DNA from 2 places in the Staphylococcus arlettae genome. Region 2 is predicted to be linked to the other one. Evidence: predicted binding sites of a transcription regulator. Region 2 holds the regulator's gene; the other holds the start of a gene.

Region 1 (10,373 bases), 510 kb from region 2:
GTTGATTATATGGTCAATAATGGAGAAGTATTAATTGTCGACCAATTTACTGGTCGTACGATGCCTGGACGTAGATTCTCTGAAGGCTTACATCAAGCGATTGAAGCTAAAGAAGGCGTTAAAATTCAAAATGAATCTAAAACTATGGCGTCAATTACTTTCCAAAACTACTTCCGTATGTATAATAAATTAGCTGGTATGACCGGAACAGCTAAAACGGAAGAAGAAGAATTTCGTAACATTTACAATATGACAGTGACACAAATTCCAACGAATAAACCTGTACAACGTGTCGATAAACCTGACTTAATTTACATTAGTCAAAAAGGTAAGTTTGATGCAGTTGTAGATGATGTCATTGACAAACATAAACAAGGACAACCTGTATTGCTAGGTACAGTTGCAGTTGAAACAAGTGAATATATTTCTAACTTACTAAAAAAACATGGTATTCGTCATGATGTGTTAAACGCCAAAAACCATGAACGCGAAGCCGATATAGTTGCAGGTGCTGGTCAAAAAGGTGCAATTACTATTGCGACAAATATGGCTGGACGTGGTACAGATATCAAGCTTGGTGATGGCGTAGAAGAATTAGGTGGTTTAGCAGTCATTGGTACGGAACGACATGAATCACGTCGTATTGATGATCAATTACGTGGTCGTTCTGGTCGTCAAGGTGACAAAGGTGATAGTCGATTTTATTTATCGCTACAAGATGAATTGATGGTCCGCTTCGGTTCAGAAAGATTGCAAAAAATGATGAATCGCTTAGGTATGGATGACTCTACTCCTATTGAATCCAAAATGGTATCACGTGCTGTAGAATCTGCACAAAAACGAGTAGAAGGTAATAACTTTGATACTCGTAAACGTATTCTTGAATATGATGATGTACTACGTAAACAACGTGAAATTATTTATGGCGAACGTAATAATATCATTGATAACGAGAATAGTTCAGAATTAGTCAATGCCATGTTGCAATCAACATTACAACGTAGCGTGACATACTATATTAATGATGATGAGGAAGAACCAGATTATGAACCATTTATCAACTACATTGATGATGTGTTCCTTAATGAAGGTGAACTTAAAGTATCTGATGTTAAAGGAAAAGACAGTGAAGATATTTATAATCTTGTTTGGCAAAAAGTTGAAGCTGCATTGGTAGAACAAAAAACAGAGATTGGCGATCAATTCCCTGAGTTTGAACGTATGATTTTATTACGTTCAATTGATACGCACTGGACTGATCATATAGATACTATGGATCAATTAAGACAAGGTATTCACTTACGTTCCTATGGTCAACAAAACCCATTACGTGACTATCAAAACGAAGGTCATCAATTGTTTGATAGCATGATGGAAAATATTGAAGAAGATGTGAGTAAATACATCTTGAAATCTGTAGTATCGGTTGAAGATGATATTGAAAGAGATAAAACAACAGACTTCGGTAAAGCTGAGCATGTTTCAGCAGAAGATGGTAAAGAAAAAGCTAAGGCACAACCATTTGTGAAAGATGAACATATTGGTCGTAATGACCCTTGTCCATGTGGTAGTGGTAAAAAATATAAAAATTGTCACGGTGCTTAATGCTGTCGTGTAGAGCCTGGAGCATATTATTGTTCTAGGTTCTTTTGTATCGTTGAAAGTTATCACTAAACAAGAAATTGATGACACAGAGTGTCATGCACAAGCAACGTTAGAGGCATCATCAATGCTAATTACAGTAATAATTTATTGACTGAGGGACTAGGAGAATAAACTTACACAATGTAGACTATAATTAGAAGTGACAATTTATGTTAAAATATTAATAAAACGTTATTTAGGAGCGATGACTATGGAATTATCAGAAATAAAACGTAATATAGAGCACAATGCTGACAAGTTAGAACAACTTAGGGGGTCTCTTTGACTTAGAAGAAAAAGAGACAAATATTCAAGAATATGAAGAAATGATGACTGACCCTAACTTTTGGGATGACCAAAATACGGCGCAGAGCGTCATTGATAAAAATAATGCTCTAAAATCTGTAGTAACCGAATTTAGAAAGTTAGAATCACAGCTAGAGGATATGGATGCTACACGCGAATTACTTGCAGAAGAACAAGATGAAGATATGCAAGCAGACCTAGTAACGCAAGTTCAAGCATTTAAAGGTGATTTAGATCAATTTGAATTACAATTATTATTAGATGGACCTTATGACGCAAATAATGCAATCTTAGAATTACATCCAGGTGCTGGTGGTACTGAATCACAAGATTGGACGAGTATGCTATTAAGAATGTACCAACGTTATTGTGAACAAAAAGGCTTTAAAGTTGAAACTGCCGATTATTTACCCGGTGATGAAGCGGGCGTGAAAAGTGTAACAATAGTCGTTAAAGGTCATAATGCTTACGGCTATTTGAAAGCAGAAAAAGGCGTTCACCGACTCGTTCGTATATCACCGTTTGATTCTTCAGGTAGACGTCATACGTCATTTGCATCGTGTGATGTAATTCCAGAATTTAATAATACAGAAATTGAAATTGATATTAATCCAGATGATATTACCGTAGATACGTTCCGTGCATCAGGAGCTGGTGGTCAGCACATTAACAAAACTGAATCAGCGATACGTATTACTCATCACCCTACAGGTATAGTAGTAAATAACCAAAATGAACGTTCACAAATTAAAAACCGTGAAGCTGCTATGAAGATGTTAAAATCTAAATTATATCAACTTAAATTAGAAGAACAAGAACAAGAAATGGCAGCAATTCGAGGAGAACAAAAAGAAATAGGCTGGGGCAGTCAAATTCGTTCTTATGTTTTCCATCCATATTCTATGGTTAAAGACCATCGTACAAATAAAGAAACAGGTAAAGTAGATGCTGTGATGGATGGTGACATAGGGCCATTTATCGAAGCATACCTAAGAAGTCAAATGGATCAAGCTGAAGAGTAATACATTAATAGCTCCAGCAGTAGACTTTGAAATATAGGATTAACAATTTACCTTATAGCGATAAATGACTATGTAAGTGTAATACTTTGCGATGACATACGTGATGATGGATTTAATAATTAAATAAGCAATATATTGCTTGCTATGACTTTTCCACTTTTAAATTTTTGAAATATCAATGAATAGAAGGCATAATTTAAGTAACTTTAATAATTAAGTTGGTATGAAAATTGATTTTCTTGTTTGTTATAATAAAAGCAAGTATAATCATTGTTTAAATAAGGAGGCGTATGTCATGGGTGTACATCAATATTTTAAACGCTTATCCGATTTGGAAAAGTTAATCAGACTACCAGGAAAATTTAAATATTTTGAGCATAATGTAGCTGCGCATTCATTTAAAGTTACAAAAATCGCGCAATATTTAGCAACTGTGGAAGAGTATAACGGCAACGAAGTGGATTGGAAAAGCTTATATGAAAAAGCACTAAACCATGACTTTGCTGAAATTTTCACCGGGGATATCAAAACTCCAGTGAAATACGCGAGTGGTGAATTGAAAAAATTGTTTTCTCAAGTTGAAGAAGAAATGGTAGACACTTTTATTAGTGAAGAAATACCTACACCTTATCAAGATGTTTATCGAGAACGATTACAGGAAGGTAAGGATGATTCATTAGAAGGACAAATATTATCAGTTGCTGATAAAATTGACTTATTATATGAAACTTTCGGAGAAATTCAAAAACGTAACCCGGAACAGCTCTTCTTTGAAATTTATGAAATGTCTTTAGAAACAATTATGCAATTTGACCATTTAAGTTCGGTACAAGATTTCATAGACAACGTAATTCCTGAAATGTTAACTGAGAAATTTATTCCAAAATCTGAATTGCGTGAAACAACAATGGCAATTTTAAATAAAAGAAATGAGTGACATATATGATTTGGTATATACTCGCATCATTCTTCCCGTGTATACTTGTCATTTTATTTAGTGTGGTGACTAGAAGTAAATGGGTTGGTACAATTTTAGTACTCGTCTTAATCGGTGCATCGATTCAAAAAGGTTTTTTTCATAATGAATGGATTATCTTTATTGATGTAGTATCCATACTTGCAGGGTACGTGATTATTGACCAATTACAATTGCATAAAAAAGAAGATGAAGATTGACGGGTATATACAATGTATAAACAGTTCGATTGCAATGCGTGCTGTTTTATACGTATACTTATATAACTCAATTACAAACAAGACAAAACAAGCATAGTGTGAACTGTGTTTGTTTTTTTTCTATGTGTGGTGAGTAATCACTTTTAAACGAACAAATGTTTGTATATTTCGAACAGAATCTGTTAAAATAGTATGCAAGTGAAATAGATTTTAAACAATTGATATAATTAATAATCTACAGTATGAGCAATGAATTAACTAACGTTAAACGTAATATATAGGAGGAATGTGTCACTATGGAACATTATCCATTCAAATTAGTTTCCGACTTTGAACCAGAAGGTGACCAACCGGAAGCAATTCGAAAAATTGTCAATGGTGTGAATGCAGGAGAACGACATCAAACCTTACTAGGTGCTACAGGTACAGGAAAAACATTTACGATGAGTAATGTAATTAAGGAAGTGGGCAAACCGACCTTGATTATTGCCCATAATAAAACCTTAGCAGGACAATTATACAGTGAATTTAAAGAATTTTTTCCAGAAAATAGAGTAGAGTATTTTGTAAGTTATTACGATTATTATCAACCAGAAGCATATGTACCTTCTACCGATACATTTATTGAAAAAGATGCTTCAATCAATGATGAAATAGACCAATTGCGACATTCTGCAACAAGTGCCTTATTTGAACGTGATGACGTTATAATTATTGCCAGTGTTAGTTGTATTTATGGTTTAGGTAATCCAGATGAATATCGTGATTTAGTTGTGAGTGTACGTGTTGGTATGGAAATGGATCGTAGTGAACTATTGCGCAAATTAGTAGATGTACAATATACGAGAAATGATATTGATTTTAGACGTGGAACATTTAGAGTGAGAGGCGATGTTGTAGAAATTTTCCCAGCCTCACGTGAAGAAATGTGTATCCGCGTTGAGTTTTTTGGAGATGAAATAGATCGCATTCGTGAAGTGAATTATTTAACAGGTGAAGTATTGAGAGAACGAGATCATTTTGCGATTTTCCCAGCTTCTCACTTCGTTACACGTGAAGAAAAAATGAAATCAGCAATACAACGTATCGAAAATGAATTAGCTGAGCAATTAGAAAAACTACGTAGTGAAAATAAATTGTTGGAAGCGCAGCGTTTAGAACAACGTACTAATTATGATTTAGAAATGATGCGAGAAATGGGCTTTTGTTCAGGTATTGAAAACTATTCGGTACATTTAACACTCAGACCATTAGGCTCTACACCGTACACATTAATGGATTATTTTGGAGACGACTGGTTAGTTATGATAGATGAATCTCATGTTACCTTGCCCCAAATAAGAGGTATGTATAATGGTGACCGTGCGCGTAAGCAAGTTTTGGTGGATCATGGATTTAGACTACCAAGTGCACTTGATAACAGACCTCTCCAATTTGAGGAGTTTGAGTCTAAAACACGTCAACTCGTTTATGTTTCTGCTACGCCAGGGCCATATGAATTAGAACATACCGATGAAATGGTCGAACAAATTATTAGGCCTACCGGTTTATTAGATCCCAAAATTGATGTACGTCCGACCGAAAATCAAATTGATGATTTATTAGGTGAAATTCAAGGTCGTATTGAGAATGATGAACGTGTATTAATTACGACATTGACTAAAAAGATGAGTGAAGATTTAACGACTTACCTTAAAGAAGCAGGTATTAAAGTTAACTATTTACATTCAGAAATTAAAACATTAGAACGTATTGAGATCATACGAGATTTACGTATGGGTACGTATGATGTAGTTGTGGGTATTAACTTGTTGAGAGAAGGTATAGATATACCAGAAGTATCTTTAGTAGTTATATTAGATGCTGATAAAGAAGGATTCCTGCGTTCCGAACGTTCCCTTGTACAAACAATTGGACGTGCAGCACGTAATAGTAAAGGTGAAGTAATCATGTATGGCGATAAGATAACAGATTCTATGCGATATGCTTTAGATGAAACAGAGCGTAGACGTCAAATACAAATGGCTTACAATGAAAAACATAATATTACACCGACGACTATCAATAAGAAAATCCATGATGTTATTAGTGCTACGGTAGATTCAGATGAAACAAATGAACAGCAACAAACCGAAGTACCGAAAAAATTAACGAAAAAAGAACGAGAAAAAACAATTCAAAATATCGAAAAAGAAATGAAACAAGCAGCTAAAGACTTAGACTTTGAAAGAGCAACAGAATTACGTGACATGTTATTCGAATTAAAAGCAGAAGGGTGACATAAAGTATGAAAGAGCCATCAATAGTAGTAAAAGGGGCGAGAGCCCACAACTTGAAAGATGTCGATATAGAAATACCTAAAAATAAATTGATAGTTATGACAGGACTTTCAGGATCAGGTAAATCATCAATAGCGTTTGATACAATTTATGCAGAAGGGCAAAGACGCTATGTAGAATCATTGAGTGCATATGCACGTCAATTTTTAGGACAGATGGATAAACCGGATGTAGATACGATTGAAGGTTTGTCTCCAGCAATTTCAATTGATCAAAAAACAACAAGTAAAAATCCTAGATCTATCGTAGCGACTGTGACTGAGATTTATGATTATATTCGTTTACTCTATGCACGCGTAGGAAAGGCATACTGTCCAAATCATCATATCGAAATTGAATCACAAACTGTACAGCAAATGGTCGATCGTATTTTAGAATTGGAAGAACGTACAAAAATTCAAATACTGGCCCCCATTGTCAATCATCGCAAAGGATCACATGAAAAATTAATTGAAGATATAAGTAAAAAAGGTTATGTACGTGTGCGTGTTGATGGGGACATTATAGATGTAAATGATGTTCCTCAATTAGATAAAAATAAAAATCACACAATAGAAGTGGTCATTGACAGATTAGTAGTCAAATCAGGTATAGAAACACGTCTTGCCGATTCAATTGAGACAGCATTAAATTTAGCAGAAGGTAATTTAGTTGTAGATATTATTGATGGTGATGAACTGAAGTTTTCAGAAAACCATGCTTGTCCTATTTGTGGATTCTCTATCGGTGAATTAGAACCACGTATGTTTAGCTTTAACAGTCCTTTTGGTGCTTGTCCTACGTGTGATGGCTTAGGGCAAAAACTGATGGTGGATTTAGATTTAGTAGTTCCAGATAAAAATGCCACATTAAATGATGGTGCAATTTTACCGTGGGAACCTACGAGTTCTGATTATTATCCAACATTGTTAAAACGCGTATGTGAAGTTTATAAAATAAATATGGATAAACCATATAAAAAATTAACTGATAGACAAAAAGATATTATAATGTATGGTTCGAAAGGTAAGGAAATTGAATTTACTTTTGAACAACGTAACGGTCAGAAGCGTACACGTACGATGGAGTTTGAAGGTGTCGTTAACAACATCAATCGCCGTTACCATGAATCACCTTCAGAATATGTGAGAGAAATGATGAGTAAGTACATGACTGAACTACCGTGTGAAACGTGTCATGGACAACGTCTAAGCAAAGAAGCATTAGCAGTCTATGTCGCTGATGTTAATATAGGTCAAGTTATCAATAAATCAATTAAAGACGCACTGCATTTTTATGAAACGATAGAATTGTCAGCGCAAGATCGTACAATTGCCGATCAAATACTCAAAGAGATTATTTCAAGGTTGAAGTTTTTATTTAATGTTGGCTTGGAATATTTAACGCTAAATCGTTCTTCAGGCACTTTATCAGGTGGTGAAGCCCAACGTATTAGATTAGCGACTCAAATCGGCTCCAGACTCTCTGGTGTATTATACGTATTAGACGAACCATCTATAGGTTTGCATCAACGAGACAATGATCGATTAATTGAAACATTGAAAGAAATGCGTGATTTAGGTAATACTTTAATCGTGGTAGAACATGATGATGATACGATGCGCGCAGCGGATTATTTGGTGGATGTTGGCCCGGGTGCTGGTGAACATGGTGGCCAAATTGTTGCGAGCGGTACTCCGAAACAAGTTATGCAAGAAACACAATCATTAACTGGTCAATATTTAAGTGGCAAAAAACAAATCGATGTACCTGAACATCGTCGAGAGGTTACGCAACGACAAATTCACGTTACTGGTGCACGAAGTAATAATTTAAAAAATGTGGATGTTTCATTCCCATTATCAACAATGACAGTTGTCACAGGTGTTTCTGGCTCTGGTAAGAGTTCACTAGTAAATCAAGTACTGTATAAATCTTTAGCAAAAGAAATTAATAAGTCGAAAGTTAAACCAGGTGACTGTGATGCGGTGACTGGTATTGATGAATTAGACCGTATTATTGATATAGATCAATCGCCAATTGGACGTACACCGCGTTCAAATCCTGCAACTTATACAGGCGTCTTTGATAATATTCGTGATATTTTTGCGCAAACCAATGAAGCTAAAATACGAGGTTATAATAAAGGGCGTTTCAGTTTTAATGTTAAAGGTGGACGTTGCGAAGCATGTAAAGGCGACGGTATTATAAAAATTGAGATGCACTTTTTACCGGATGTTTATGTACCATGCGAAGTATGTGATGGATCACGATACAATCGTGAAACATTAGAAGTAACATATAAAGGGAAAAATATCGCAGATGTATTGAAAATGACAGCTGAAGAAGCGACTTATTTCTTTGAAAATGTACCTAAAATTCATCGTAAATTAAAGACGTTAGTAGATGTTGGTTTAGGATACGTAACGCTGGGTCAACCAGCAACAACGTTATCTGGTGGTGAAGCCCAACGTGTGAAACTCGCTTCAGAGTTGCATAAACGTTCTACTGGTCGTTCAATTTATATTTTAGATGAACCAACGACAGGATTGCATGTAGATGACATTAGTCGTTTGTTAACTGTACTTAATAAGTTGGTTGAAAATGGTGATACGGTAGTCATTATTGAACATAACTTAGATGTCATCAAAACTGCTGATTACGTGATTGATTTAGGACCTGAAGGTGGAGATGGTGGTGGTACAATCATTGCTACAGGTGCACCTGAAACAATAGCGGAAGTTCCAGAAAGCTATACTGGACGCTATTTGAAAACAGTATTAGCACGTGATAAAGCTAACCAAAAATCATAATAATTGTAGTTTAGAGGCTAGGACGTCATTAATTCGTCCTAGCCTCATTTTCTATTGTTAGTAGATGTTTGAATTAATAATCAGCTTTAAATCAAGATTTTTTTGAAAATTAAATAAACATTTAAAGGGGACTGAAATCTTTTTCAGACAATTAGATTTCAGTCCCCCTCTCTTTGTATATGCCAGGACAGGGTTTATGAGACAACATCACAATGATGTACAACATAGGAACTATTAATTGTGATTAATCCATGTACCACCGTTGGTTGAATTATGATAAGTTGAATTTAACCAATAAAGGGGGGATAAAAATTATAGAAACAGAAAATTATAAAATTATTCTTCAAATTGTCAAGAACCCCGCAATTAAAAGTAAAACCTTAGAAACGCAATTTAATTTGTCACGTCGGCAATTAAGTTACAGAATTGACAAAATTAATCAATGGCTTAGTAAAGCTTCATATGAACAAATAACACGGACGAAGCAAGGTCATTTTATCGTTGATCCTACTGTTAAGGAAGCGCTCAACATTGATGATGTCGATATATCTGTAAATGACAAAGAATTTTACAATGTAGAGCAACGTCAGTACATTATTTTATTAATGTTATTTAACTCTACACCTTATTTATCATTAGATCATTTTGCGTTAGATCTTAAAGTAAGTAAAAATACTGTGCTTAATGATATAAAAAAAGTGAAAACACAGTTAGCTCAATACAATTTAACGTTACGTTATTCTCGAAAACAAGGATATGCCTTAATGGGTGATGAATTACAAACACGTAAATTGGCGATCAAACTTATTATTAACAGTACACATACACAATTGTCTAGTCACGAGATGAGACATTTTCTAGGTGTAACTGAAGATGATATGACGATAATTAATAAGCAAATGACCAAGATTGAAAGTTTTTTACGGAAAAAGTATGTAGATCATAGTTTAAATCTGTTCCCATATTTACTGAATATATTTTTTAATCGTATTGAACAAGGTTACATCATTAACCATTTTAAAATAGATTATAGTGCTTTGTCAGATACACAAGAATACAAAGCTACAGAAATTTTATTGGAGCCATTTTCTGAT
Region 2 (10,373 bases):
TGGAACATAAATTTATGTGTAAGGTAAATAATGAGTAAGATGAATAGTGGTACGATATTTCTTAATAATCCAGCAATATCGCCAGCTATAATAGTACCTACTGAGTTACCAACAAATAAAAATAGTAAAGCTATAATTACCACAATTGGACCAAATGGATAAAATGGAGCTTTATATGGTAAGACTTGTTGCGCATCTTTATTTTGCTTTTTAATAGCCATGCGTAATCGTATTTGTGCTAAAATACTTGAACCCCATACAATGATAACTAAAGAGCCAATGATATTTAATAATGTAAATACGATATTAGATTGAAATTGAGCAAGGACAATAACTGCCAACACAACGATGAAAGTAGTTAATATCGCAGCGATAGGTAATTTTGTACCTTTATTTAAACGTGCCAAAAATTTAGGTGCTAATTTATCATGTCCCATCGAAAATAACATTCGACTTGAAGTATATAATCCAGAATTCGCTGCAGATAATAGTGATGTCAAAATGACAGCATTTATGACTGAAGCTGCAAAAGCGATACCGACACGATCAAAAACAATAGTGAATGGGCTTTGGCTAACAGATTCACTTTCGTTTAGCAGTAATGGATCAGTATATGGGATAATTGCAGCAATAACTGCAATAGACAATACATAGAATAATAAAATTCTCCAAAATACTTGTTTAATTGCTTTTGGCATTGAACGATGAGGATTGTCAGATTCTCCCGCAGTAACAGCTACTACTTCAGTACCCCCAACTGAGAATCCAGCGATTAATAAAACTCCCAAAAAGCCTGACAAGCCACCGACAAAAGGTGCTTCGCCGATAGAGTAGTTTGTAATACCATACGTTTTTCCACCTAAAATACCAACTATCATTAATACGCCAATAACAATAAAGATTAAGATAGTTACTACTTTAATTAACGATAACCAAAATTCAGCTTCTCCAAATGCTTTGACTGAGAAAATATTAAGTAAAAATAATATGACTAAAAAGATCATGCTCCATGTCACAGTGGAAAAGAAATGAAATACATCCCAATAACTTAATACGCTAGCTGCAATAATAATATCCACACTTGCAACAAGCGTCCAAATCACCCAATATAACCAACCCATAGTAAAACCTAATGAACTATCTACAAAACGTGTAGCATATGAGCTAAACGAGCCGGAGACAGGATAAAATGTTGCTAATTCTCCAACTGAAGACATAAGGAAATATAACATGATTCCAATAATTAAATATGCTGCTATGGCCCCACCCGGACCAGCTTGTGATACAACGCTACCTGTGGCAACGAATAGTCCAGTACCGATAGCGCCGCCAATGGCAATCATAGAAATATGACGTGAACTGAGACCTCGATTTAATTTATTTTGTTCCATAATAAGGCTCCTATTTACTTTTAAATTTTGTATACACACTATTTTAATGCTTTTGAGAACCACAAGCAAATATTTTTTATAACTTTAAAGCAATAAAGCGTAAAGAGAATTCAGAAAAATGCGATTTTTAATAGTGGTTTTATTGATTTGAACATAGGGTATACATTAAAATATGTAGTAGATAATAATTATTATTATCTGAACAAATAGGGGGTTATTCGTATGAGCGAACGTAAAAAATTGACAGGTCTTTTTGGTACACCAGTATCTGACAGAGAAAATAGTATGACAGCAGGACCAAGAGGCCCTTTACTTATGCAAGACTGGTATTTTTTAGAACAAATGGCACATTTTGATAGAGAAGTTATACCTGAACGACGTATGCATGCTAAAGGTTCAGGTGCATTTGGCACATTCACAGTAACAAATGACATTACTAAATACACGTGTGCAAGCATATTTTCTGAAGTAGGTAAACAAACTGAAATGTTCGCACGTTTTTCAACGGTTGCAGGTGAACGTGGTGCAGCTGATGCAGAACGTGATATTCGTGGCTTTGCATTGAAATTTTACACAGATGAAGGGAACTGGGATTTAGTAGGTAATAATACGCCAGTATTCTTCTTTAGAGATCCTAAATTATTTGCAAGTTTAAACCACGCAGTAAAACGTGATCCTAGAACAAATATGAGAAGTTCTCAAAATAATTGGGACTTTTGGACATCATTACCAGAAGCACTTCATCAAGTGACAATTTTAATGACTGATCGTGGTATTCCTAAAGGATTTAGAAATATGCATGGCTTTGGTTCTCATACGTATTCAATGTATAATGATAAAGGTGAACGTGTATGGGTGAAATTCCACCATAGAACACAACAAGGTATTGAAAATTTACAACCAGAAGAAGCAGCTCAAACTATTGCTTATGATAGAGAATCTTCACAACGCGATTTATTTGAAGCGATAGAAAATAAAGATTATCCAAAATGGAAAATGTATATTCAAGTAATGACAGAAGAACAAGCTAAAAAGCATAAAGATAATCCATTTGATTTAACAAAAGTTTGGTACAAAGGAGATTATCCATTAATTGAAGTTGGTGAATTTGAATTAAATCGTAATCCGGATAACTATTTCCAAGATGTAGAACAAGCTGCATTTGCACCAACTAATATCGTTCCCGGATTAGATTTTTCACCAGATAAAATGTTACAAGGGCGTTTATTCTCTTATGGAGACGCACAACGTTATAGATTAGGCGCAAACCATTGGCAAATCCCAGTAAATCAACCTAAAGGTGTTGGAGTTGAAAATATTTGCCCATTCAGTAGAGATGGTCAAATGCGCATTTTAGATAATAACCAAGGCGGTAGACCACATTACTATCCAAATAGCGAAGGTGCATTTGAAGATCAACCGCAATATAAAAAACCACCATTAGAAGTAGAAGGTACTGCTTATGAACATAACTTCAGAGAAGACGATGACAACTACTTCGAACAACCAGGAAAATTATTTAGACTACAATCTCCTGAGCAACAAGAGCGTATGTTTGTAAATACAGCTAATGAAATGGAAGGAACAACTCTAGAAGTTCAACACCGTCATATTCGTCATTGCTATAAAGCAGATGAAAATTATGGTAAAGGTGTTGCAGCAGCGTTAGGCATAGATATTGCAGACGTTGATCTTGAAGCGAAAGATTAAGTAGTAAAGTTGTAAATTACATTTAACATTAGAACTTTATAGATTAGATATATTTTATAGCAAGTGTGTAATCAAAAATGACATAATTTGATTACACACTTGTTTTTTTATAATAAAAAAATCATCACCAAAGTGATGATTGGTAATGCTTGTCGTATTCAAAAGATAAGAATTACTTATTTTGTTTCACGATGTAATGTATATTTATTTAATCTTGGGCAATATTTTTTCATTTCGATACGCTCAGGATTTGTACGTTTGTTTTTAGTACTAATATAATTACGATCGCCACATTCTGTACAAGCTAATGTAATATTTACGCGCAAAGTTAACACCCTTTCTACAATTAGGAATACTTACGATTTAAAATTTTAGCATATGTCACATTGTTGCGCAAGGGAAAAACGTGCTATTAGGTCACAAAGATATTGAAGATAATGATTTAATGATACACCAACAATTAATTGGACGATGTTAGTATCATTTAAGTTAAGACAGACAAAGATCATAAATCTACTATTATAAATAACAAGTAAATGTCTGCTTGGTTTTGGATTGTAATTATAGATAAAAACTTTCACTTGATATTTAAGAATGATGTGATATTATTAAAACGTAATTATTACGATTTGTAGGAGGAAAGTTATATGGCAAAAAAATCTAAAGTAGTAAAAGAACAAAAAAGAGAAGCATTAGTTAATAAATATTATGACTTGCGTAAAGAATTAAAAGCAAAAGGTGACTATGAAGCTTTACGAAAATTACCAAGAGATTCATCACCAACACGTTTAACAAGACGCTGTAAGGTTAGTGGCAGACCTAGAGGTGTGTTGAGAAAATTTGAAATGTCTAGAATTGCATTTCGTGAACATGCACATAAAGGTCAAATTCCTGGTGTGAAAAAATCTAGTTGGTAATTTAAGACGTAAGTCCGTTTACATTTAAAGTAAAACATTGTATATTATCTAATGGTAATACAGTAATATTGTTCGTGAAAAAACGTTTTCATTATCGAAAGCTGAGTGAATGAGATGTTATATACTGTAAAAACTTACCATTAGTTTTATGTTTTATTATAAATGTTAGGAGTTTTATATTATTATGAAAATTTTTGATTATGAAGATGTGCAATTGATACCAAATAAATGTATTGTGAGTAGCCGTTCTGAATGTAATACAGAAATTAAATTTGGACCGCGAACTTTTAAGTTGCCTGTAGTACCAGCAAATATGCAAACAGTTATGAATGAAGAGTTAGCGGAATGGTTTGCGGAGCAAGACTATTTTTATATAATGCATCGTTTTGACGAAGCGGCACGTATTCCATTTGTTAAAAAAATGCAGAATAAAGGTCTATTTGCTTCAATTTCTGTCGGAGTAAAGGCACCAGAATTTGATTTTGTAAAACAGTTAGCAGCTGAAGCGTTAGTGCCTGAATACATTACAATTGATATTGCACATGGTCATAACGATTCGGTCATTAATATGATAAAACATATTAAAACGCATTTACCTGAGACATTTGTCATTGCAGGAAATGTTGGAACACCTGAAGGCGTTCGTGAATTGGAAAATGCTGGTGCAGATGCTACAAAAGTAGGTATTGGACCTGGACGCGTATGTATCACTAAAATTAAAACAGGTTTTGGTACAGGTGGTTGGCAATTAGCTGCTTTAAACCATTGTAGTAAAGCAGCGCGTAAACCGATGATTGCTGATGGTGGTATTAGAACGCATGGTGATATAGCGAAATCTATGCGTTTTGGAGCATCTATGGTTATGATTGGTTCTCTTTTTGCAGCACATGAAGAATCTCCAGGAGAAACAGTAGAACTTGAAGGTAAGTTATACAAAGAATATTTTGGTAGTGCTTCGGAATATCAAAAAGGTGAACATAAAAATGTTGAAGGTAAAAAAATGTTTGTTGAACACAAAGGTTCACTACAAGATACTCTAATTGAAATGCAACAAGATTTACAGAGTTCAATTTCTTATGCAGGCGGTAAAGATTTGAATTCGTTACGAAAAGTAGATTATGTGATTGTGCGTAATTCTATCTTTAACGGTGATAGAGACTAAAATACGTAGGTGATGAAGATTAGAAAAATATTATTATATAGTTTAATTTTTTTATGCATAGTATTGATTGTGCCAATAAAAGAGTCACCCTTTATGTTAGACGTTCAACAAGAGGTCAAAGCAAAAATTAATGCTTGGCAAACTAATCAGTCATCATCTACGAAGTCACTCAAAGTGCCAAGTGAACAACAATTTGCTTTAAGTAATATTCAAATGAATATGGATAAAGCAGACGTTGAAAATAAATTTGGAGAAGCTAAGAGTGTAACTTCCAATGAATATGGTACGAGTTGGCATACTTATTATACTGGTGATTATAGTAACTTTGTGATGGTCAGTTATTTAGACGACAAAGTCAATGCACTTTATACGAATCAAAATTCAATTACATCACAGTCAAAAATCAAGTATGGTACACCTAAAGATGTCGTAAGAGACAGATTAGGAGAACCAATTACTGAAAAGAAAAAAGGAAATGTTAGATACCAAATTGAGAATGATGAATATGACACATTTCATGAAAATCAAATCTATACAACGGCATTCTATGATAAACATCAAGATAATGGTTTAACAGCAATACTATTGGTAAGTGATCAGCTTGAACAACGATTGCAAGGACAATATGGTGCACCATCTGAAGCATTAAAAGAAGGTTTTGAACGCCAAAACTTTGAAATTGTAAATGCTGAAAGAAAACAACATCAATTATCTACATTGAATTATGATAGTGATGTTTCAGATACAGCAAGAAAACATAGTAAAGATATGGCGGAGAATGATTATTTTGATCATACCAACTTAGATGATGAATCCCCATTTGATCGTTTGAAAGCTGATGATATTAAATTTAATGCTGCAGGCGAAAATTTAGCTTATGGTCAAATGAATAGTATTTATGCACACGAAGGCTTAATGAATTCATTAGGACATAGAAAAAATATCTTACGTTCTAGTTATAATGAGTTAGGAGTAGGCGTCGCTTTTAATAATGAGCGTCAACCTTATTGGACGGAAAACTATACTAACTAATGTTTGGTGATGAAATGTTAGGGTATCTTATAAAGGTAAGGATGAGATGCTAATGACAATACATGAAAAACATAAATCGGAAGATATATTAGAACGAGTAAAAGAAGTTCTAGACAAAAAAGAAGATAAAGATACAAAATAGAGGCTATGCCGTGACGGCATAGCCTCTTAGTTTGTATGTGTGATTACAAGTTATTATGTTAAATAGTGCTGAATGAGAGTGCTTGGAGACTATTACATTTCACGGAATAATCCGACCACTTTACCAAGTACAGAAACTTGATTTAAATAGATTGGGTTCATTGAGCTATTTTCTGGTTGTAATCTATAGCGCGTTTTTTCTTTATAAAATCGTTTAACAGTTGCTTCATTGTCTTCTGTCATAGCTACAATAATATCTCCGTTTTCTGCAATTGTTTGACTACGCACAATCACTTTGTCGCCATCTAAAATACCAGCTTCGATCATACTGTCTCCAACAACATTTAAAATGAAAATATCGCTGTTATGTGTAGAAGTAAAATGTTCTGGTAAAGGGAAGTATTCTTCTACATTTTCCACTGCAGTAATCGGTATGCCGGCAGTGACTTTACCAATAACTGGTACGTGAATTGTATCTTCGTTATTTATTGGTTCTCCAAGTTGGTCGCTGACAATTTCTATTGCACGTGGTTTTGTAGGATCACGTTTGATATAGCCTTTTTCTTCTAATCTAGATAAATGACCATGAACAGTTGAACTAGAAGCTAAACCGACAGCTTCTCCAATTTCACGAACACTTGGTGGATAACCTTTGGATTGCACGATTTGCTTTATATAATCGAAAATTTCATTTTGTCGTTTTGTTAATTCTCTCATAATAGGCACTCCCTAATTTAATTTAATCCAATTATAGCATGAATTGAAATTTGTTACAAACGTTTGTTCGTTTTGTATTGACTAAGAACACGTGTTCTGTTAAAGTATTTTTACAAACAAATGTTCTAGGAGAGATACTATATGAATTCTATCTATATGTCACAAATCAAAACATATTTATTAATACTTGTTACTACGATGCTGTTATGTACTATATTTGTACTAACGGCAGATATAAATAATAATAGAGAACAAACGTACGAAATGACTGATCATAAAATAACTACAGAGCACAAAGAACAAAATAATAATCAATTACAACAAGATTTAAATAGCGAACAAGCATCGAACCAAACGATGGCAGTAATTAAATAATTAGAATGATAAAAAAGAGCGAATGCATTTAGTTCCGCTCTTTTTTTTGTTAAAATTTATATGATATAAATCTATGGAGGTTATTATGACTGAATCAAATGGTGTAGATATTAATAGAATTAATGAATTAGCTAGAAAGAAAAAAGCACAAGGGCTAACTGAAAAAGAAGCGAAGGAACAATCTAAATTACGTAAAGCTTATTTAGAATCGTTTAGAAAAGGCTTTAAGCAGCAATTAGAAAGCACAAGGGTCATTGATCCAGAAGGAAACGATGTGACGCCAGATAAAATCAAAAAAGTATTGGATGAAAAAGACCAAGATAAAAGATAATCTAATTTTTTGTTAATTATAAGTTAAATAAGTTATAATAATATATGAATCATGCTATTTAAGAAAGGAAGTCATATTAGATGTTTAATGAAAAAGACCAACTAGCGATTGATACAATAAGAGCCTTAAGTATTGATGCTATTGAAAAAGCAAATTCAGGCCACCCAGGTTTACCAATGGGCGCAGCTCCAATGGCATACACTTTATGGACACGCCATTTGAATTTTAATCCTCAATCAAAAGATTTCTTTAACAGAGACAGATTCGTATTGTCTGCAGGACATGGTTCTGCATTACTTTACAGTTTATTACATGTTTCAGGTAGTTTAGAATTAGAAGAATTAAAACAATTTAGACAGTGGGGTTCTAAAACTCCTGGTCATCCAGAGTTCAAACATACGGATGGTGTCGAAGTTACTACAGGTCCACTAGGACAAGGTTTTGCTATGTCAGTAGGTATGGCTTTAGCAGAAAAACATTTAGCAGGTAAATTTAATAAAGAAGATGCTAACGTTGTAGATCATTACACTTACGTTCTTGCATCAGATGGTGACTTAATGGAAGGTATTTCTCATGAAGCAGCATCATTTGCAGGACATAATCAATTAGACAAATTAATTGTTTTATATGATTCCAATGATATTTCATTGGACGGAGAGTTAAATAAAGCATTCTCTGAAAATGTAAAAGAACGTTTCGAAGCTTATGGTTGGGAACATATCTTTGTTAAAGATGGTAACGATTTAGAAACAATTGACAAAGCAATTGAAGATGCTAAATCTAGTAATAAACCAACAATCATTGAAGTGAAAACAATTATCGGCTATGGTGCGCCTAATAAACAAGATACAAATGGCGTTCATGGTGCACCACTAGGTGAAGACGAAAGAAAATTAGCATTTGAAAATTACGGATTAGATCCAGAAAAACGTTTCTTCGTACCAGAAGAAGTATATGAAATTTTCCAAACTCAAATGTTAAAACGTGCAAACGAAAATGAAGAAGCTTGGAATAACTTAGTAGAAGAATATAGTTCAAAATACCCAGAATTAGCTGAAGAATTTAAATTAGCTATTAGTGGTAAATTACCAACAAATTATAAAGACGTGTTACCTAAATATGAAGCAGGTCATAGTGGTGCTTCTCGTGCTGATTCAGGTGATGTAATTCAAGCAATCAGTCAAAGCGTACCATCATTCTTCGGTGGCTCAGCTGACTTAGCTGGTTCAAACAAGTCAAATGTTAAAGAAGCAGTTGACTTTACTCCGGAAACACCTGAAGGTAAAAATATTTGGTTTGGTGTACGTGAATTCGCAATGGGTGCTGCAGTGAATGGTATGGCTGCTCACGGTGGTTTACATCCATATGGTGCAACATTCTTCGTATTTAGTGACTACTTAAAACCAGCACTAAGACTATCATCAATTATGGGCTTAAATTCAACATTTATCTTCACACACGATTCAATTGCTGTAGGTGAAGATGGTCCAACACATGAACCAGTAGAGCAATTAGCAGGTTTAAGAGCGATTCCTAACATGAATGTGATTCGTCCAGCTGATGGAAATGAAACACGTGTCGCTTGGGAAGTTGCATTAGAGTCAGAAAACACACCAACTTCACTTGTATTAACGCGTCAAAACTTAACTGCTTTAGACTTACCAGAATCAGTTGTTGAAGAAGGCGTACGTAAAGGTGCGTATGTAGTTTATGAATCAGAAAAAGATGCTGAATTCTTATTATTAGCGACTGGTTCAGAAGTAAACTTAGCAGTTGATGCAGCTAAAGATTTAGATGCACAAGGTAAAGGTGTACGAGTAGTTTCTATGCCTAACTGGCACGCATTTGATCAACAATCAGCTGAGTATAAAGAATCAGTAATCCCATCATCAATTACAAAACGTATTGCAATTGAAATGGCATCTTCTCTAGGCTGGCATAAATATGTTGGTACTGAAGGTAAAGTTATCGGTATTGATACATTTGGTGCTAGTGCTCCTGGTGACTTAGTCGTAGAAAAATACGGTTTCACTAAAGAGAATGTGTTAAATCAAATTCAAACATTTTAATAATTTGTAGTTATGTAAAGGCTGGGACATTAAGGTGTCCTAGCCTTTAATTTTATCGTTACAAAATGTTGATGGATAAACATGCTTCAAGTCATGTTGTTTTTATCATGATTCAAAAAATTTTAAGTGTACAGTAAATTAACATGTCATTTTCTATTGAAAGTTACATAAATTAAAGCTAAATTAGTGGTTGAACTTATGTTCTTGTAAGTGTATTTACAAAGTGAATTTAATATTGATATAATACATAAGGTTACAGGAGTTTGAAGCTAAACTTCCTTGAAATTAAACATTTAATTTAGTAAAATGCATTAGGATAGGAAAGTGGGTGAAACAATGGCAGTTTGGTTAGCAGTTTTATTAATCGTAATAGCACTAATCATTGGATTAGTAGGTGGTTTCTTCTTAGCAAGAAAATATATGATGGATTATTTCAAAAAGAACCCACCAATTAATGAAGAAATGCTTCGTATGATGATGATGCAAATGGGTCAAAAACCATCGCAAAAGAAAGTAAATCAAATGATG

Evidence for each region. The regulator LexA, encoded in region 2, represses DNA repair genes until DNA is damaged. The targets are predictions, from matches to a motif close to CGAACATATGTTCG.
Region 1: the regulator LexA is predicted to act here: its motif matches at 4,297-4,310, upstream of uvrB (excinuclease ABC subunit UvrB).

Annotation. Positions count from the first base shown of each region.
Region 1 is NZ_CP094803.1:2,090,448-2,100,820, reverse strand. It holds gene secA (preprotein translocase subunit SecA) at 1-1,605, shown strand, start outside; one part of gene prfB (peptide chain release factor 2) at 1,856-1,927, shown strand; one part of gene prfB (peptide chain release factor 2) at 1,929-2,972, shown strand; gene MUA37_RS10285 (YfbR-like 5'-deoxynucleotidase) at 3,268-3,909, shown strand; gene MUA37_RS10280 (CsbA family protein) at 3,915-4,148, shown strand; gene uvrB (excinuclease ABC subunit UvrB) at 4,445-6,427, shown strand; gene uvrA (excinuclease ABC subunit UvrA) at 6,436-9,279, shown strand; gene MUA37_RS10265 (BglG family transcription antiterminator) at 9,531-10,373, shown strand, end outside.
Region 2 is NZ_CP094803.1:1,578,131-1,588,503, reverse strand. It holds gene MUA37_RS07810 (amino acid permease) at 1-1,391, opposite strand, end outside; gene MUA37_RS07805 (catalase) at 1,614-3,101, shown strand; gene rpmG (50S ribosomal protein L33) at 3,278-3,427, opposite strand; gene rpsN (30S ribosomal protein S14) at 3,749-4,018, shown strand; gene guaC (GMP reductase) at 4,203-5,180, shown strand; gene MUA37_RS07785 (CAP domain-containing protein) at 5,190-6,212, shown strand; gene lexA (transcriptional repressor LexA) at 6,447-7,070, opposite strand; gene sosA (DNA damage-induced cell division inhibitor SosA) at 7,212-7,445, shown strand; gene MUA37_RS07770 (DUF896 domain-containing protein) at 7,531-7,776, shown strand; gene tkt (transketolase) at 7,857-9,845, shown strand; gene MUA37_RS07760 (YneF family protein) at 10,182-10,373, shown strand, end outside.